Regions from separate parts of the Paenibacillus sp. J31P13 genome, predicted to be linked through region 1. Evidence: riboswitches for the same ligand, from Rfam matches in the RefSeq annotation. Region 1 holds a riboswitch; each other region holds the start of a gene.
The links. Region 1 has a riboswitch for cyclic di-GMP ahead of AC0YOD_RS14545 (SpaA isopeptide-forming pilin-related protein). Riboswitches for the same ligand answer to the same signal wherever they lie in the genome.
Positions count from the first base shown of each region.

Region 2: another riboswitch for cyclic di-GMP. It lies ahead of AC0YOD_RS09355 (EAL domain-containing protein); the one in region 1 lies ahead of AC0YOD_RS14545 (SpaA isopeptide-forming pilin-related protein).
Region 3: another riboswitch for cyclic di-GMP. It lies ahead of AC0YOD_RS16410 (NPCBM/NEW2 domain-containing protein); the one in region 1 lies ahead of AC0YOD_RS14545 (SpaA isopeptide-forming pilin-related protein).

Region 1 covers NZ_JBWDNR010000004.1:52,772-56,039, reverse strand. Annotated here, with positions in the region: gene AC0YOD_RS14545 (SpaA isopeptide-forming pilin-related protein) at 1-1,370, opposite strand, end outside; cyclic di-GMP riboswitch class II at 1,402-1,485, opposite strand; gene AC0YOD_RS14540 (hypothetical protein) at 1,751-2,212, shown strand; gene AC0YOD_RS14535 (ATP-dependent helicase ComFA) at 2,333-3,268, shown strand, end outside.
Region 2 covers NZ_JBWDNR010000002.1:667,129-670,396, reverse strand. Annotated here, with positions in the region: gene AC0YOD_RS09355 (EAL domain-containing protein) at 1-1,992, opposite strand, end outside; cyclic di-GMP riboswitch class I at 2,100-2,186, opposite strand; gene AC0YOD_RS09350 (GAF domain-containing protein) at 2,538-3,020, shown strand; gene AC0YOD_RS09345 (substrate-binding domain-containing protein) at 3,237-3,268, opposite strand, start outside.
Region 3 covers NZ_JBWDNR010000004.1:486,340-489,607, forward strand. Annotated here, with positions in the region: gene AC0YOD_RS16410 (NPCBM/NEW2 domain-containing protein) at 1-1,542, opposite strand, end outside; cyclic di-GMP riboswitch class I at 1,685-1,769, opposite strand; gene AC0YOD_RS16415 (bifunctional transcriptional activator/DNA repair enzyme AdaA) at 2,083-3,132, shown strand; gene AC0YOD_RS16420 (polysaccharide deacetylase family protein) at 3,182-3,268, opposite strand, start outside.

The sequences.
Region 1 (3,268 bases):
CTGGTCGGCGTCGGTGTAGTAACTGGTGTAGCAGATGGTGAAGTTGATGGCGTTGGTGTCGAATTTGGAGTAGAAATCGGCGTCGGTGTAGTATCCGGAGTAGGCGATGGAGTAGAAATCGGCGTCGGTGTAGTGTCCGGAGTAGGCGATGGAGTAGAAATCGGCGTCGGTGTAGTATCCGGAGTAGGCGATGGAGTAGAAATCGGCGTCGGTGTAATATCCGGAGTAGGCGATGGAGTAGAAATCGGCGTCGGTGTAGTATCCGGAGTAGGCGATGGAGTAGAAATCGGCGTCGGTGTAGTATCCGGAGTAGGCGATGGAGTAGAAATCGGCGTCGGTGTTGGTACTATACAGATGTCTCCATTATGGACGGCTGTAATTTCCTTGTTAGATCCCCAATGAACTTCCAATGCATCTTCAGTACTCGTTGTTAGTGCAGTGGTAGAGCCGGCTAAAATAGTTCCGTTACCGGTTGATACTGTATTTGGAACCTTCCAAGAGTAAGGCACATCAACGTCGCTCTCGTTTTTAATGGTCCACTTTTTAGACGCGGTTGGACTTTCTAGGCAAGCAGATAGTAAAGTGAGCTTCGGTGAGTTCGTGACAACTTTAAGTTGAGTTGAATTGTTGGTAACATTGATTTCAGTGTTATCAGTCAGATCTGTGGTAAAGCCTGACTTCGTAACCTCTTTCAGCACATAAGTTCCGATTGGCAAATCTAGAAATTCAAGAACGCCTTGCGAATTGGTTACGCCGGTTTTGAAGAGTACATTATTTTGCCAAAGCTCAAAAGTAATGCCTGTATGAGGCTGATTATCACCAATATTGAGTACTTTATTTATAATGATTTTTCCATTGCAGACATTAACCGATTTTACTTTATAAGCTTTAATGAAACCGGCATGACCGCCCACTCCAAGTTTTTTTTGTTCATCCCCGGCATAAATATCAAGCTGATAGGGTGCACAAGTTGGAATGTCGATTGTTATGGAGTAGGTTCCCAATTTACTGTATATGTTGGATTCGCCATCCTTGTATATTTGAACCTCATAGGGCTGACCGCCACTCGTTGGTATCCAATCACTAGGAAAGCCGTAGGAAGAAAAGCTGACTCGTACGCAATCTTTAGTTGTACTAAAGGTAGCAGTAGCGGTGCCGTTTCCATTGTCCACAATGTTAGAATGACCGGCAGTAATAAATTGAGGGTCTGAAGAATATTGCGAACAACTGTTATCATTGACGTTCTGCAATGAACTTTGCACGGCGTTGTCATTCACTTGGCTTTGAGCAAAAGTTAATGATCCCAGTGATAAAGAAAGAAGCAATACCATAGCTAAGCTGAAATAAATTTGTTTCTTGAAAAACCTCATTTCTCACTCTCCTCTTAGAATAGGTATTGAAGTCCAAGAGGGCCGGTTACACTACTAGCTCCGTATGATCCAAGTGTCCATATACAGATCAAACTTCATCGCTTCCCTAAACATTGATCGAATGATTCCCACCCTTTCTGATTCCTCGAGCTTGTATATAGGGAAAATAGACACGCTATAATGAAGTGAAGCCATGGTGTAGTAAAATAATAACATATACTGTAAAATGCTCAAGGGTGTTTCTTTGTCACAATTTGACTAGTTTTATTGAGTGGAAATTGATCATTCTTTGCTTGTGTACAATTTGTCATCTTGTCCACGAATGTCGGAACCAGTGGGCTCTTCGCGGCATATATTGTTGCAAAGAGGAGGTGGTCGCCATGTTTGAGCTTCTGCTTTTGGTCATCGGTTGCTATGTTTTGGCAGCTTTGTCTGTGCATTTGGCATATCGTATTAGAAGAAAACGTCTGCAAGAAAGTAAACACTATGTGCTAGTCGCTGATGTTGGTCAAAAAAATATGGAATGGTATATGCGTTCCCTGTTTTCTTTTTCTCGTAAGATGGGCAGGGATGTTCGTTTGACGATTATTGACCGCGGAGCATCGGAGGAAACGCTCGCTATCGTTGAGCGGCTGGCTCGAGATGCGGATACGCTGGAGGTACATCCGAGCAAGGATGAGCCCGAAACGGACAATTCAGATAGTAAACGTTCTCAATTTATGCCGAACGATGCAACAGGGCTGCTGTGGCTGCTGCAGTCAAAGGGGATTGTGTCGCATGGCGACCATGCCGTATTGATTGATTTGCAAAACCCGGAAGATTTGTCGAAAATGCCTTTTTAGTATATAATCTGCAGCAATAGAACTCATGAAGTGAAGCACACTTAATGACGCATAAAGCGTTGTTGGTGTGCTTTTTTTTGTCTAATTTGGGATACATGCTGAGGGAAGGGGTGTTAGGGAATGAAGGCATATGTTTATATTGTGCAGTATGAGGGGTGCTGGATTGCAAAAATGACCATTGAGCCAGCCGTAGATAAGGTGTTTTGGCTCAGCGGTTATTTTGGCTCGGAAGGGTATTTGAATAATGGGTTAGCTTCTTCAGGCTGGCTGTGGAGGGAGGCTTTGCCGTTAGGTGATGCGTGTCGAGTGGTGGAGTTGTGGAATAAAGGTTCTAGCTTTAGCAGAACAGGAGAACAGTATAAGGAACTCGCACAGTTGTTTGCATGTGTGGAAAAGGCTTTGAAAGAGGGACAAGAGGGTATTGGGAAGGATACTAACCGTTGGTGGCTGCGGTGGCGAAAGGAAAGTAAATATGATTGGAGGTTCGAGGAGAGCGGTTTGCTTGAGAAGGTGGAACGATGGGATCAGAGGGGAGGTTATCTGAAAAAGGAGGTGAGAGATGATGAACAGTTCGGCGAAATGTATGGAATGGAATATTCAAAAGGTGAGTCTGGAGGTAGGGCGCAAGCGACTGAGAAGCATGGAAGACTGAATGATACGTTTAGCGATGCGGAGCTGGGGGAGATTGCGGCTGGGGCGAAGCTTGCAGCGGAACTGCTGCAGGGACGTGCGCTATTGCGGAGCGAAGTGCACGCCCTGTTGGAGGGCGTGACGGAGCCCGGTGCCGAGGCTGGCTGGAGCGGAGCGCTCCAGCTTGCTTCGTTGCTCGGGCGTGTGCGCCTGAGCGGATCGGTCGTCGCCGGTAATGGCGGGGGGATGAACGTTTTGGGGCGCAGCAGGCGCGAGCGCAGCTGTTTGCGCTGCGGGAGCGGGGAGGCGTTGCTGCAACGCACGAGCTGTGCGGCGTGCGGTCGTGAATGCGCCTATTGTACGGCGTGCATTGGGATGGGGCGAAGCCGGGAATGTGAGCTGCTGGTTAGAGGGCAGCGAATGGGT
Region 2 (3,268 bases), on a different contig from region 1:
TAAAATCTCCGTCTCAAATTCCAATATAATGTCTTCATTCACCGCTAAAATTAAATGCGATAAAAAACGAAGTCCACCCGCCCCAATATCTTCAATTAACACTTCCGTCTTACCTAAATCTAAATCTTTGTCTTTGATTTTAATAATCGTCATTTGTGAACTTAATGGGAAAGTAAGATGGACACGAAAATACTTTCGCCTATTTACAAATGGGATTTGTTGATTGGTTCCAGAGGGTATCAATATCTTATTAGCTAATAGCTTATTAAACTCTGCAGCAGGAACTGGTTTACTAAAAATGTAACCTTGTATTTCATCGCATTCTTGTTGTTTTATAAAAATAAGTTGTTCCTTCGTTTCAACGCCCTCAGCAACTACTTTCAAACCTAAACCATGGGCCAAATGGATGATTGATTTTACGACTGTAGCATTTGAATGATTAGTGGTGACGTTGTGAATGAAATACTTATCAATTTTTAATACATCAACATTGAATTGCGTTAAATAAGCAAGAGAAGAATATCCAGTTCCAAAATCATCTAATGATACTTTAATACCGAGTGTCTTTAACTTTGTAATTATGGATTCAACCAATTTTTGATTATCTAAAATGGATGTTTCAATGATTTCAATTTCTAGCCAGCTTCCTTCTACCCGTGTTTCCTTTAATAACTGTTGTATATACGGGATAAAGTTTTTTGATAAAAACTGATCAGCAGAAACGTTTATAGAAATAGGTACAAACGGGATTCCTTCAACTTGCCATGAGTTAATTTGTTTACATACGGTTCTTCCAACCCATTGGGTCAGAGGGCGTATCAGACCAGTATCTTCTGCTATAGGGATAAATTCAGCAGGTGATAACATTCCCCATTCTGGATGGTTCCAACGGACAAGTGCTTCTGCACTCACAATTTCTCCCGTTTTCGCATTCACTCGCGGTTGATAATGTAATTCCAGCTTATTATTTTCTATTGCTGCACGAAGTTCTTTTTCAAGTGAGAACCTTTTAAAACAGTCAATTTCCATTACTGGATTATAAAATGTATATTTGTTTCTGCCCTTTTCTTTTGAACGATAAAGGGCTATATCTGCATTTTTCACTAAAGTTTGAGCATCTTGTGCATGATGAGGGTAAAAACTAATTCCTAAACTAGTTGTAATATAATTTTCATAATCATCTATACGAAAAGGTCTCTCCTCAATATTTTTAATGATACTAGTAGCTATCTTTTCTACGGCTTCTTTGTTATCGAATTGCTTGTTCAATATTATCGCAAATTCATCGCCTCCTAGACGGGCAACAAATCCTTTATCACCTATAATGCGAACTAATCTAACTGAAAATTCTTTGATAAATTGATCTCCCAAACCATGCCCAAGTGTATCGTTAATCGTTTTAAATCTATCCAAATCTATATATAGAAGCGCAAATGAGTGTTGATTTTTATTGGATTGCTCTAAAAATTGTTCTAACTCCTTTTCAAAAAACCTACGATTAGGAAGATCTGTTAAATAATCATGATAAGCCATACGTTCTATAATTTGTTCATGATTTTTACGCTCTGTAATATTGAATGCATATCCAATTAACCCCCCGTTTGAAGGAATAACTCTAACCTCTAGCCATTCTTTAGTTGGTTCATAGTAATCTTCAAATGTAATGGGGACTTGTTCTTTAATAGCCTTATGGTAGAAATGGTAGAATGATGTGCCAATTGCTTCTGGGAGTACATCCCAAATATTATATCCCATAAGTTCTTCACGGTTTTTTCCAACAAAATGTTCCATTGGCTTATTTATATAACTAATACACCAATTACGGTCAATAATAAAAAAACCGTTGGTTATATTATCGAGAATAGATTCGCTTGGCGGTAGGTAGAATACATTATTTCTACTATCTACAGAATCTTTTATCGATGAATTTCTTTTAAATAAACTCATATGTGCCTCATCATCCTGTATATTTTTTTGTATTGATAACCACATTTTCAAGCTTCTACTAACCTTTATTACATTTAAAAAACAAAAAGTGGCTTACTCGATTAAAACCGAGTAAGCCACTTTTTTTGGTCAACAAGAAATAGAAGTGGTATATCGGTAGCTGGCTGACATGGAATGGATATCCTTTAGTCCCTATAGCTTTGCGTCCCCATCTTTTGATGGGTTTGCCTTTATCAATAAGAAGAAACAATTATGTTGTACCTATTATCTTAGGCATTATTACCTATTAAATCAATATCAAAAATTAAAATATTACTATTCCGATTGTATAGGTGTTCCTTGATGAAAAAACATTTCCAACCTTCGTTGCTTAATTTCCATATTGAACTACGTAATGTATGTTGCATTTTTAAATAATTGAATATTTTGTATGTAGTTAATATTGTTTTCCAGTTCAAACAACCGTTTCTTTATGGATTCGTTACTTTCCATTTCAAGTGACCTTCCTTCATTTACTTTGATTATGATAAAATATGATAATCAACAAAGCGTTTCAGATAGCCTATCAGTGACAATAAAGGAGACGAATTATGTTTCATCCAGAACAATACAAAGGTACACAGGATCAAAATTATGAGTTAGCGCTTCGTCAGCTTCAAGCATTGCTGGAAGGTGAAACTGATGTGATTGCTAACCTGTCCAATGCATCAGCATTTCTCAATCAATTTTTAGATCATATCAACTGGGTTGGTTTTTACTTATATAAGAATGAAGAACTTGTTCTAGGACCGTTTCAAGGTTTACCGGCTTGCGTTCGCATTCCTTTGCACCGAGGCGTATGCGGAAAAGCTGCAAGCTTAAGATCAACGATCAGAGTTGAAAATGTCCATGAATTCCCTGGACATATCGCATGCGACTCCGCATCACAATCGGAAATCGTCATTCCAATCATTCTAAATGGCGAGTTATACGGGGTTCTCGATATTGATAGTCCTGTGCTTAATCGATTCGACGAGGTTGATCAGCATTACTTGGAGAAGTTCGTCAATCAATTGATTACGCACTTAAAATGAATTAAGTTATCAGAGTCTCTTTTTTTGAGGCTCTTTTTTTTAATAAAGCTGTTCATTTTAATAGCTTCTACATTTATATGGATAAACCTGCTGAAATCCAAGTTAAAACAGCCGTCCCATTTAGGGAACGGCTGCTTAAGTTCCATACGTCGTTTAAAGGAGGAGATCCCTTATCGCAATATGGCGTTTAGAAAATTCGTATTATTATTTATAGGATTATTCGTAAAGAACAGCTTTAACATCTTCAT
Region 3 (3,268 bases), 430 kb from region 1:
AGCATGCTTTTTCATATCGCCATGCTGCTCTGCGGTAATGATCATGCCATCGGTTTGCACTTCACCGTTAATGACCTGTTTGGCTAGATCCAATTGACCTTTTAGAACAGGATATAAGGGATGCGTTCTAGCTGATTCCTCTAACACATTGATTTTTGCAGCACTATTGAACTCGGGGATAACCGCGCTCATAGTCCCATCTGTAAATAGGCGACTTACCGCTTCACTTACGGGATCCTCTTTATAAAATCTAAATTCTGCTGCGAATGGTCTGTTGATGTTAGCCTGCGTGAATTTGAATTTTAATCTTTTAAACGTTGTAGGCTCGAATTTGAATTCCAGAAAATCATTCGTACTCGCCGCTGTACCGCTGGAAACGAGTTGAAACGTATCGCCTTTGCTCGTCTGGGATGCATAGATTTCAAATGCCTCTGGGAATCCTTTTCTATTATCTCTTGCAAGGAAAGAAACTCTATCCAGCACTTCCGCTGTTTCCAATTCAAATACAACCTCATTCGTAAAAGAAGCGTCATTATTTCTATTTGTTTCCCAATGTGTATTTGGCAGATCATCCAGCATATATTCAGGCTTCGTGCCTGAGTAGCTTCCGCCGTTTGTTGTAACCCTCGACACATTAGAATTAGGCATTCTGTAAGCCGCGCTATAAGCACTTTCATACTCGGTACCATAGCCTTTTAATTTAGAAACCTTAGCTGCTGACTCCTCTATTTGGTGATTTTCTAGAAGGATCTTCGCGTTCTCAATATCTGCTTTAAATTGTGCGTAAAGAGGATGAGACTTCACTTCATTTTCTAATGCCGTTATTTTTTCTTCTGTGTTGAATGCTGCGCTCACTTGACTAAAGGTGTTATCCGTAAACAGGCTCTTCATCTTATCTGTTGCGGAATCTTCTTTATAAAATGAAAATTCTGCGGCGCTGGCCCAATCTTGATTGGCTTTTTTGAATACAAATTTCATTCTCTTGAATGCTGTTGGTGCAAACTTTATTTCAACGACATCTCCAGTAGAGCCTTTATATTCGCCAGAGGATACTAGCGTAAAGTTATCGCCTTCATCTGTACTTGAGCTATAAATATCAAACTCTTGTGCAAATCCTTTACCTTTCGCACCTGATTGTCTAGCAGCATACACGATTCTATTTAATGTAGTCTCATCATTTAAATGAATGATAACTTCATTCGTAAATGTTGACGTATTAGGCTTACCTGTTTCCCAGTGGGTACTCATATCGCCATCAATCGCTTTATCAATTGCAGAACCGGAATAGTTGCCGCCATTATTCGTTATCGATTTAATATTTGCTCGGGTCATTTTAAACACTTCGTTATAAGCGGCTAAAAGGTCTTTACCGTATAAATCAAAAGGAGCAACCGAGGCGATATCTGATGTAATCACTTGGCTTTCTAATACCGTTTTCACTGCATTTGCATTTTGTACTTCACTTGCTAAAACATAACCTGTCTCACTTGAAAAACTGACCAACATTGCTGCAGTTGTAGCGACTGCGATTATCTTCCTCATACTTTCTTCCTCCTGATAGTTACGATTATGACCAACGCAAAAAAAACTACCCATAAGAGTAGCCTGATTGTGTATAAAATTTACATAAAAATAAAGACTTCACTTTTATGAAACCTTACATAACAAAAAGCAAAATACACTCTTTGGCAGCTGGCTGACATCGTTTTACAACCTTAGTCCCTTTAGCTTTGCGTCCCTACATTTCCATAGGTTTGCCTATTAAGTTTTAAATACATTACAAACAGTAACATACCGAAGCCCCTTATTACATGAACACTTGGTAGCATAGTAGGATAGGTAATTAAGAATGGAGATTTTCACCTTGTTAAGCGTTTCTATTACCTAAATCCTATATAAGACTGGCCTATAGTCACCCTTCTCAAGCATGATGTTAGTACTTAAAACTAATATTGGGGAAACTGGATCTTAAGCGTATCAGCAGCCGCAAATACATAAAAAAATAGATGCCTGATTTTCGGCTACGGCCTGCCGTAAGAGGGGCTATAATAGGAGCATAATCCAAGTTTAGAGGGTGCAAGCATGATACCTGTCGAGCGTAATGAACAATACTACAAAGCTTTATTAGAAAAGAACACGGAATATGAAGGCGTCTTTTATGTAGGAGTGAAAACAACCGGTGTATTCTGCCGACCAACTTGTCCGGCACGAAAGCCTAAGTTCGAAAACTGCGAATTTTATGAGACCGCACAGCAAGCGCTGCTGGCTTCTTATCGGCCATGTCAGCGATGTCGTCCGTTATCCCATCCTAATCATGTCTCGGAAATGGTTCGTCTGCTTGTGGAAGCAGTAGAGAAAGACCCTGAAAAACGATGGAAAGGACAAGATTTCAAAAATCTTTCTGTTGACGAATCAACGGCACGTCGTCAATTCAAAAAACGATTCGGTATGACATTTGTTGAATACGCACGCGCTCGCCGCATGGGGCTTGCTTTGAAGAATATTAGAGCTGGCAAAACAATCATTGATACGCAGCTATCAACCGGATATGAATCCAGCAGTGGGTTCAGGGACGCTTTTTCCCGAATCATGGGGGCAGCGCCTACTTTGCTAGAGAATAGTCAGGTGCTAAAAGCATCTTGGATCGATACCCCGCTTGGACCGATGATTGCCATTGGCGATGAGGCTGCAATTTATCTCTTAGAGTTTGTAGATCGTAGAGGTCTAGAACGCGAGGTAGAGCGGCTTAGAAAGAGAACGAAATCAGCCATTATCCCTGGAATAACGGAATCGATTAAATCCATTGAAAATGAACTTTACCAGTATTTCAAAGGCAAATTAACCGTGTTTAAGACGCAAATCGCTTTAATAGGATCTCCCTTTCAAAAAAGCGTATGGGAACAATTAATGAAAATACCGCCAGGGGAGACCCGCTCCTATTCAGACCTCGCTGTAAGCCTAGGCAAGCCAACTGCCTTTCGCGCAGTGGCTCAAGCCAATGGCGCCAATCAGCTGGCCATTATGATTCCTTGTCATAGAGTCATTAACGCCAATGGTGATTTGGGTGGCTACGGGGGCGGCTTAACACGTAAGAGCTGGTTATTGCATCATGAAAAAAACGGTCAACAATAGGATGCCATGATAAGAGTAAACTCTGCTATTGGCTTAGGAGAGCAAGCATCTATTTAAGATCCAATAAATCGCTTACCCTTACAAACGTATATCCATCCCGCTTCAGATTTTCAATAGCCTTGGGAAGAGCCTCAAT